2 regions of the Claveliimonas bilis genome follow, and region 2 is predicted to be linked to the other one. Evidence: riboswitches for the same ligand, from Rfam matches in the RefSeq annotation. Region 2 holds a riboswitch; the other holds the start of a gene.
What was found. Region 2 has a riboswitch for glycine ahead of R2J37_RS07375 (GrdX family protein). Riboswitches for the same ligand answer to the same signal wherever they lie in the genome.

Region 1 (5,263 bases), 380 kb from region 2:
GGGTCTGGTCCATGCGGTCCCTGCTCGGAAGTTTACTATGACCGCGGAGAGGAATATGGATGCGGAAAGCCTGACTGTACAGTAGGCTGCGACTGTGACCGTTATATGGAAATTTGGAATAATGTGTTTACCCAGTTTGATAATGACGGACATAATCATTATACAGAATTGGAACAGAAAAATATTGATACGGGAATGGGACTGGAACGTCTGGCGTGTGTGGTACAGGATGTGGATTCCATGTTTGATGTGGATACGATCCGTGACCTTCGGGAGCATGTCTGCAGGATTGCAGGAAAGGAATACGGGAAGGAATATAAAACCGATGTATCAGTACGTGTGATCACAGATCATATCCGTTCTGTCACATTTATGATTTCCGATGGGATCCTTCCTTCCAACAGTGGAAGAGGCTATGTTCTTCGCCGTCTGCTGCGTCGTGCCTGCCGCCATGGACGCCTTCTTGGCATAGAGGGAGAATTTCTGGTTCAGCTTGCGCAGACAGTGATCGATGGATCCAAGGACGGATATCCGGAACTGGAAGAGAAAAAGGATTTTATCTTTAAGGTTATTACAAAAGAAGAAGAACAGTTTAACAGGACTATTGATCAGGGACTTTCCATTTTGGAAGGACTGGAAGAGAAGATGGAGAAGGAGCATACAAAGGTACTTTCCGGTACAGAGGCTTTCCGGCTGTATGACACTTACGGCTTCCCGGTTGATCTGACAAGAGAAATTCTGGAAGAAAAGGGAATGAAGATCGACGAGGAAGGCTTTGAAAAAGCGATGGAAGAGCAAAGAGAGACTGCTAAGGGAACCTTCGGAGAGACAAACTACATGGGAGCTGATGTGACAATCTATGAGTCTATTGATCCGTCTGTCACATCAACCTTTGTCGGCTATGAGCACCTTTCCTGGGAATCTGATATTATTGTTCTGACAACAGATGATGCGATTGTGGATGCCCTTTCCGATGGGGAGAAGGGAACTGTTTTCGTGAAAGAGACACCGTTCTATGCCACAAGCGGCGGACAGGAAGCGGACAGAGGATTTATCCGTACCAAGGACGGCGTGTTTGAGGTGGAAGATACAATTAAGCTTCTGGGCGGTAAGATCGGTCATGTAGGACATGTTGTAAGCGGCATGCTGAAGGTAGGCGACCATGTTTCTTTGGAAATCGATCAGGAGAAAAGAGCGCTTTCCGCACGGAATCACAGTGCTACACATTTATTGCAGCAGGCACTGCGGACGGTACTTGGCACCCATGTGGAGCAGGCGGGATCTTCTGTCAATGAGAACAGACTGCGCTTTGACTTTACGCATTTTTCCGCCCTTACAAAAGAAGAGATCAAAGAAGTAGAGCGGATTGTTAATGAGCAGATCATGAACGCTCTGCCGGTAAAAGCAGAAAATATGCCTATCGAAGAAGCAAAAAAGACAGGTGCTGCTGCTCTTTTTGGAGAGAAGTACGGTGATATTGTCCGGGTTGTCAGCATGGGAGAATTTTCCAAAGAGTTCTGCGGCGGAACACATGTGGACAATACTGGAGTGATCACAGCATTTAAGATCATTTCCGAGACCGGAGTTGCTGCCGGAGTACGGAGGATAGAAGCACTGACCTCAAAGGGATTGCTGAAATATTACGATGAAATGGAAGAAAAACTGGAGCAGGCTGCCAAACTTGTAAAGGCGTCTCCGGATCATCTTGCAGAAAAGATTTCCCATCTTCTTGCAGAAAATAAGGAACTTCACAGCGAAGTAGAAAGTCTGAAGAGCAAGCTGGCTCAAGAGTCCATGGGAGATGTGACAGATCAGGTGAAGGAAGTGGCAGGCATGAAACTTCTGGCTGTGCGTACAGACGGAGTGGATATGAACGGACTTCGTGATCTTGGGGATCAGATGAAAGAAAAGCTGGGAGAGGGAGTTGTGGTGATCGCTTCTCAGATTGACGGCAAAGTTAATCTTATGGCTACTGCCACAGAAGGCGCTGTAAAAGCAGGTGCCCATGCAGGAAATCTCATTAAGGCCATCGCTTCCTTTGTAGGCGGAGGCGGAGGCGGACGTCCGAATATGGCTCAGGCCGGAGGAAAAAATCCGGACGGTATTGCAGAAGCGCTGGAAAAGGCAGAGGAAGTGCTGGCAGAGCAGATTTCTTAAATCGATAAAAGCATCAATAAGTGGTAAGAAAATAACAATGGTTGACGAATAGAGTTTCATCCTTTATACTGGACACACAAAAGAGATCAGACCAGATGAAGCAGTAAGGGAGATTTCCGCTGTGCAGACGGAAAACCGACGAAGCAATTTCGAAGCTCTGCCCGGGGCTTGAGAGAAACTTTCAGGTACTGTACCTGCTGCTGATGGAACTCTGGAAAGACCAGCGCCGATTCCTTGCAGTTGTCAGGTGCAGGCACCGACGGGGTAATGCTTTCAGGTAAAAGAAACAGAGATACAGGGTGTTCCTTTTTGATGCCCTGTATTTTTTGTGCGCATTTTTAAGGTTCATTTCGGCGCGGAGCACGCCGGAAGAAGAATTGGTGATTTCAAAAGAAAAGGAGATGAGAAAAATGAATGAGAACAAAGGATTGAAAAAAAATCTTGGAGTGGCTACCGCGATGGCCACAGTAGTAGGTTGTGTGATCGGCTCCGGCGTGTTTTTTAAGCCACAGGCAATCTATACGGTGACTGGAGGTGCACCGGGGCTGGGAATACTGGCATGGGTGATCACAGGACTTGCCAGTATTGCAGCGGCTCTTACCTTTGCAGAAGTTGCGATCATGATACCAAAGACCGGAGGGATGGTGGCCTATCTGGAAGAGATTTATAGTCCGATTGTTGGCTTTCTTGCAGGATGGATACAGACACTGGTGTTTTATCCGGCTATGATTTCCGCGCTGGCAGTGGCTTTTGCCCAGCAGGCGGCGTTGTTTGTGGGTGAGAGCTTTATGATCCCCATTGCTGTGGGTGTGATCATTCTTATTATTTTTCTTAACAGCCTCGGTTCCAGCGTGGGTGGCGGCGTGCAGGTTATTTTTACTGTATGTAAATTAATTCCTCTGCTTCTTCTTATGGTATTTGGTTTCCTGAAAGGCGGCGGCGGAAATGCAATCTTTACTCCAATGGTGGGAGAGGGACTGAATCCGGCAGTTGTGCTGGGGCAGCTGATGGTTGCAATTCTTTTTGCATTTGAAGGATGGACAAATGTAGGGGCTATTGCAGGAGAAATGAAAAAGCCGGGAAGAGATCTTCCTATTGCAATTGTAGGTGGCGTATCTGTGATCATGGCAGTTTATTTTGTAATCAATATCGCTTATCTCTGGGTACTTCCGGCAGATCAGCTGGCGTCTCTTTCAGCTCCGGCTTCGGCGGTGGCGCTTGAATTGTTTGGAGAGATGGGCGGAAAGCTGGTGGCAGTAGGAATTATGATTTCTGTATTTGGAGCCTGCAACGGATTTGTACTTTCCGGATCCAGAGTGGCATATTCCTTGGCAGCAACAAAGAGCCTTCCGTTTTCAGACACACTGGCTGTTCTTAATAAAGCGCAGGTACCGGTCAACTCCATTATCCTTGTAGGAGGAATCGGCTGCATATATGCAGTCAGCGGAAGATTTAATCTCCTGACAGACTTGGCGGTCATATCAAGCTGGATGTTCTATACTTTGACATTTATTGGTGTTATGAAACTTCGCCGGGACTGGCCGGACGCTGTCCGCACATATAAAGTTCCTCTTTATCCGGTGGTTCCTATTATTGCGATCGTAAGCGGCATTTATGTAATCATAAATCAGATTTTCCTTGCAGGAATACAGTCTACACTACTGTCTGCCGGAAGCATACTTGTGACGCTTATTGGCATTCCGGTGTACAGGAATGTCAGGAAAAGAGCGGTGCTGCAGGAAAAAAAGCGATAAAAAACCATTGACGTACAGGAAAAATGTGCTATAATCTTATGTAGTGCAATAAATATACCCGAACAGTCGTATGATGCACAATATAGGGCTGGAGGGGAGGTTAGGTGTGAGACTATGTCAAATGTAATCGTTAAAGAAAACGAGACGTTAGATAGTGCTTTACGCAGATTTAAAAGAAACTGCGCGAAAGCTGGTATTCAGCAGGAGATTCGTAAAAGAGAACATTACGAGAAACCAAGCGTAAGACGTAAAAAGAAATCTGAAGCAGCTAGAAAACGTAAGTATAATTAATATGTGCAAAAGTGAAGGTGGCACGATTAAGTGCCATCTTTTTTTGCGCAATTTGGGACGTAACACTTTTAAAGTTTGTTACGTCCCAAATTGCAGTAAATGGTGTCCAAAATTGAGAATAAGGGTGGGATTTTTTGAAAATATCACAACATATAGATGAAATCTATATACACAACTATATATTGTTCTTATCTATTGGACGAAGACGAGCTGTATAGCTATAATAAACGAGGATATATTAGTCTCAAGGAGGTTTGAAAGGTATTATGAAAAAAAGAGTATTAGCTGCATTTTTATGTATGGCTATGACAGCTTCCGTACTGGCAGGCTGCGGCTCTAACACATCCACAGAGGAGGAGACTACCCAGGAGTCTACGGATGAGACAACAGATGAGAGCGCAGAAAGTGAACCTGTAGAGGCAGTGGAGACAAAAACTGTCTACGTAACCCCACAGTGGGTAAACAGCGCATTAAATGGCGAGCAGGAAGGATACGAGGACATTCTGATTGCGGAGGTAGGATATGGCGATGTGGCAGACAGTACGTCATATCAGGAAGGTCATATTCCGGGAGCCATATATGTGGATCTTTGTGAAGTTGAGGATGCCACAGGAAGTGAGGAAGGAAAATATAATCTCTTGTCAGCAGATGAAGTAGTAGATAATCTCTTGAGTCATGGTATTACTAAAGATACAAAAGTAGTACTTTATGGTTCGGGCTGTCCGGAAAGACAGGCTTACGGATATATATGGGCAGGTGTTGAGGATGTCAAGATTATTAATGGCGGCATTGATGCTTGGAAGAGTGCAGGATATGACACAGAGACAGAAGCAAACGAGGGCGAGCCGGTTGAAGATTTTGGAACAGAAGCTCCCGTACACCCGGAATATTGGGTAAGTATTGAAACTGCAAAAGAAAAGTTGGAAACAGATGATAATTTTAAGCTTGTCAGTATTCGGAGCGAAGAAGAATGGCTTGGAGAAACAAGCGGATATAACTATATGGATAAGGCGGGAGAACCAGAAGGCGCCGTATGGGGGAAAGACAGTGATGCATATAAA
Region 2 (5,263 bases):
GACCATCCACTTCTGTGGTAAGAGCTTCCAGAGCTTTCTCTACGATGTGACGGCGAAGTTCTTTCTCTTCCGCCGGGTCAAGTGCCGGATTTCCAAGCGGATGAGGAATTGCGATCGCCGGAACGATTCTGTTTGCTCCTACTGTCATAGAAATCGGAGTAACTGTACAAACATGTACAACCGGGATTCCTGCTCTCTCGATTTCTTTTACCATCGTTGCACCGCAACGAGTACAGGTACCTCAAGTGGAGGTCAGGATAACTGCGTCAACTCCGTCTGCTTTCAATTTCTGTGAAAACTCATCTGCAAAAGCCTTTGCAGATGCTACGGCTGTACCGTTACCTGTTGTTGTATAGAACAGATGGTGAAGTTCACCGATCTTTCCTTCTTTTTCCATTTCACGAAGAACGTCTACCGGAAGAACACGGTCTGCATCTTCATTTGCATATACCGGGTCATATCCGCCGTGAGCAGTCTCATATGTATCTGCTGTCAGATCCATAACGCCTGTGATGTCATATTCTCCATAATGAGAAGCACTGGAGCTTTCGATGTGGTCCGGATTTCCCTTCGGAACAATACCGCCGGAAGTAACCAGAGCGATCTTTGCATGTGCAAGATCTTTCACAGCCGGATTCGGAGCTACTTTGTCAAAGCTCGGCATCGGATATTCTGTCACATACGGCTTGTCAGCCAGTTTCTGAAGGAGCATCTTCACTGCACGTTTGGATCCTCTCTCCTTCTCAAAGAAGTTTACACGAATGCCGTTCGGCATATATCCTTCTTCACAGGAAGCGCCGATCTTTTCGCCTTTCGCAAGCTTCAGCGCAAGAGGAGCCATCTTGCCCACTGCATCCCTCATACCTGCTGCGCTGTTCTTTGTAGATACCATGTATACCTGGTTCTTGAACATATCAGCACCTGGATTCTCTACATACATACCTGTAACTGCCGGAATACCAAGTTCTTCCTGAACCGCTGCTGCGATCGTTCCGCATGCAACGCCGTAACGTCCTGCATTGAAAGCCGGTCCTGCAACAAATACGTCAGGCGCCTGCTCTTTTACCATAGCAAGGATATCTGCTTTTGCCTTGTCAAGGTTTTCATTGAAATAGGAGTCACCGCAGACGATTGTTGCAATAATTTCTGCTTCATCCTTAAAGTTCATATTGAACGCCATACCTGGTCCTACTACTTCGCCTACACGAAGCTCTGCCGGGTAATCTGCTTTTTCCTCTCCACCGATATTTGCGAAGAACTGATTAATGTAATGTACTACTTTTATTTTACTCATTTTCGCGTATGTCCTCCCTTCTATCTTGCGCTCAGCTTGTTAAAGCCAGTCTCATTTGTTGCTCCGGTAATTACCTGAAGCTCAACCTCTAAGGAGCCGTCTTCGCGCAATGTTTCTTCACTTGCACCAGCAATCTTTGTCACATAATCCAGTGTTCCGATCACTTTGTCAAGCTTCGGCAAAATAATAACCTCATTTGCATTTCCGCCTGTTACAACTGCATCTGCTGCAACGTCTGCGTCTGCAAGAGACTGGGATTTTCCGTCGCGTCCTGCGTATTCATCTGTAATAATAACAGTCTTAACACCCTCTGCTTCAATCTTCTTACAGTTCATGATAAGGTCTGTATCCGGGTTACCGAAACCTTCCTGTGATACGATAACACCGTCCAGATCCAGCATTTTACAAAGTTTTGCTGTCCAGTCAGAGGAACGCTGCTTGTCTGCCAGGTATACGTTCTCATTTGTAATGATCTGGCATACAAAGTTGATCGTCTTTCCATGTTCCTCAAAAAGGTCATGGACAACCGGGTTATTCAAATGTACATAAGTTGGGTTCTTGTCACATGCGGATACACAGTTTCCTGATACGATCGCACCATCCATAATTTCTGTCGGGCTTAAAATTGTCGGAACAATTTTCTTTGCATCTACGCCGTATACATATGTATCATGCAGAAGTCCCTGGCTCTGAAGCATCTGAACGTAAGCAACTCTTGGAAGATCCGGATATTTCTCAAATCCTTCCTTGATCGTACATGTCTCATATACTTTTGTCTCGTCAGGTGTCAGGTTACGTGCCAGTTCCCCAAGATAAACTGCCACTCTGAATCCTGCAAATCTCACTGCCTTTTCATAGTCATGCTGTTTGATATCATCAACTGGTTCACATACCATTACCAGGTTATTTGTCTGTGAAAATGGAGTATATTCTGCTCCCGGGCCAGTCATATCAATGATACCTTCCTGGAATCCGACAATACGTCCTGCAGTTACAACTGCCATTCCTTTAAGCGCATAAGTCTTTCCGCTTCCTACTGTATCAACTTTGGCGATCACTCCCGGGAAGATTCCTCCCTTGCCTTCTACTTTCACACGCGGCTCAATTACATCCTTTACCGGTGTAATACGAACAGACTCTCCCGGACGGGCAATATCAAAGGATACGCTTTTGATCTTCTCGTCCTCCAGAGCTACTTTCTTTACTTCTTCTTCGGATACATAGAGGATTCCGTCTTCGATTTTTGACTCGCTTGCAAACTGGATGTCCTTAATGTATATGTGCCCCATTTCTAATTTCACTGTGTGTTCCCTCCTTGTTAATCATTGTTTTCTTTTTTGTTTTCTGGCTTCACAGAAAAACCATCTCAAGGCATTACTACGCATCTGCCGATGCCATTGCACTTTCCAGCAAAGTCCAGTCGATCAGTTGAAAATCCTTATACACTTCCGGCTTATATTTGTCAGATTTAAAAACAAACTTCCGGCATGATTCTATAGCGGATTCTATGATCCTGACGGACTGTGCGTCAATCTCCTCCTTTCTGTTCCCAATCATAATGGATTTGTATGGTGTTTCATTAGGTTTTACACTTCCTGATAAAGGATGTGATAAAAGCCTGTATCCCCGGTATACTCTGTCTCTTGCTTCCCGCAAAACATCTTCGTAAGAAATTTCTTTATAAATGACCTCTTTTTTGTCTTTCAGCGTATCGCGAACAAGAGGATTGTTTGTCAGGACACTATAGCTTGCCACGTTTTCAATCTCCTTCCCAAAGATGTCTGTAAGAGAACTTTTTGCTCTATAGGACTTTTCTATAGATAAACAAAGAGTTACGTTAAAAAGAAAAAGGACGTTGAAAACACTTCTGTGTGTTCATCGCCCTCTTCTGTCTTTTGTCTTATTGTCTGCGCAGAACACTTTTACTCTGCCAGCTCTTACAAGATCCAGAATGCAGTACTTTCCCTAATCCTTTTGCCTGAAAGTTTCACCGCCCGGATGTTCACCCTCATCCTTGCGGTTTGCCTCTTCGGCGGCTGCATCGTCACAGCTCTCTCGTAGGAAAAATCTACCTGCTGTCAAAATTTACTTATAGATTTTCTACATATATTTTACTGAATTATTCTATGTGTCTATAGTACATTATGAACGTTTTTTTTGCAACACCTATGAAAAAACAAACTGCTAAATTGAAATTTTAAATTCCGGTGAAGAGGTAAATTCCACCATACTTTATTTTTCGCGGATTTTACAGGGGATTTTTAAGCAAAATCTCCAGTTTTCTGTTATAATTAGCTAAACTCATCGAAAAATACTTGATTTCTGGGCATGGGAAACGGACCGCTGGAATACGGTGTGCGGGACTGAATTCCACCGGCCACATCTAAAAAATGTGAAACGTTTACTTCCAGTCTGACAGCAGATTTCGATCAGTTGATTAGTGATTAAAGCGGATCAGCTTAGGCGTCAGATTTACCTCATCCGGGGCAATCGGTCTAAGCTGAAATGCGTTTAAGACCTCTTCTCCAAGTGCTTCCAACGCGACGCTGTATGGCGTCCTCCCACCCAGGCTTTCCCTCGGTGTGGAATTGATATGGTTCACAATCAGGTTTACGTCCCATTGTGTAAGGAATTCAAAACTGGTTCCTTTTGGGAGGATCATCCGCAGCATCGTGTGTGCTTGTTCCAATCCGCCCTTCTGCCCACTCTGCATCGGGTCACAGTAATAAATGCTGGAACGCTGTATTCCGTTTACGCCGGTTTCCAAAGCATCCGGATCACCAAATTCAGAGCCCCGGTCCGTGAGGATATATTCAAACACGGAAGTAAATTCATAGGTTCCCATACGCTTTTCCAGACGGTCAAAAACAAGACGGACAGCGCCTTTGGTGCAGCGGTTCATCAGAAAAGCAAGGAAGAGTTTTTCTTTGGTGAAAAACATGGTCAGCAAGGTCTTTTTTGATTCCCTGGAAGAATGGACAGTATCCATCTGGACATAGCCTGTAAGGGCAAGGGAACAGAAGTCATGATATAATCGGTTGCTAAAGACTGCTCTGTCCGTGATCTGTGTTTTATGGCACCTTCTTGGTTTGAAATGAACTTTCCGTTTCAGATCTATGTTCCTTGCCGTAAAGAGTCCCTGGTCAAGATACGAATACAGGGTACGGACGGACATATCCAGCTCCGGATGGTTTGTCAGGATATGATAGGGAGACTGTCCCTGTTCGATCAGAGGGGAAATGATCTGATCCTTTTTGTGAAGCTCCCGTTTGGTCATGTTAATACCTGTTCTAGAATCCCGGAGTTTTTCCCGGTATTTCCTGTCAGCGAACCTGGCGTTATAAGAGTATTTGTGGGCAAGCGTGCAGTGATTGATTTTTTTCGTACAGCCGTTGCAGACATAGGGAGCCCGGTCAAGCCTTACGCAATGCTCTTTTTCAAAGTTTCTGCAGGTTTGGTTGCAGGTAGGACAGGATGCGCATTTGATTCCGCACAGGACAATCTTTCCACAGGCGTTCGTTTTCTTACAGTGATAGCGGTGAATACAGAAGTTTTTGGCATTATAGAAAGTCCCTTTGTGATACCAGTCTGAGAGACGGTGAGCCCTGACTTCTTTAGAGATTGTAGTAGGATCCTTACACAGGAACCTGGCAATATCCTTAAAGGAAGTGCCCTTATTTAGTTCGTTTTCGATATAGATACGGTTTTCAAGGGTAAGATGTTTTTGGTTACCAGGAATATATTTACTCATGATGAGCCTCCTTCTACTGCTGTCAGAAGGAGAGATAACCATACCATGGATGTATGAAAGAGTAAATATCAACTGTGCAGAAGTAAACGCTACTACCCGTAGGAGAGGTGGAATTTAAAATTTCATTTTTGGGAAAAAACAAACTCACTTTTGTGCGTATTGCACAATTCAAAATATATGTTTTTATTTATTTTTCATATTTTCCTTTTGTTTCGGAA

Region 1: another riboswitch for glycine. It lies ahead of R2J37_RS09425 (APC family permease); the one in region 2 lies ahead of R2J37_RS07375 (GrdX family protein).

What each region holds. Positions count from the first base shown of each region.
Region 1 covers NZ_AP027742.1:1,893,298-1,898,560, reverse strand. The annotation lists gene alaS (alanine--tRNA ligase) at 1-2,157, shown strand, start outside; glycine riboswitch at 2,359-2,457, shown strand; gene R2J37_RS09425 (APC family permease) at 2,568-3,911, shown strand; gene rpsU (30S ribosomal protein S21) at 4,026-4,202, shown strand; gene R2J37_RS09415 (sulfurtransferase) at 4,469-5,263, shown strand, end outside.
Region 2 covers NZ_AP027742.1:1,516,070-1,521,332, reverse strand. The annotation lists gene grdB (glycine reductase complex selenoprotein B) at 1-1,294, opposite strand, end outside; gene R2J37_RS07380 (glycine/sarcosine/betaine reductase component B subunit) at 1,315-2,595, opposite strand; gene R2J37_RS07375 (GrdX family protein) at 2,672-3,049, opposite strand; glycine riboswitch at 3,251-3,364, opposite strand; gene R2J37_RS07370 (IS30 family transposase) at 3,732-5,045, opposite strand; gene R2J37_RS07365 (alanine/glycine:cation symporter family protein) at 5,229-5,263, opposite strand, start outside.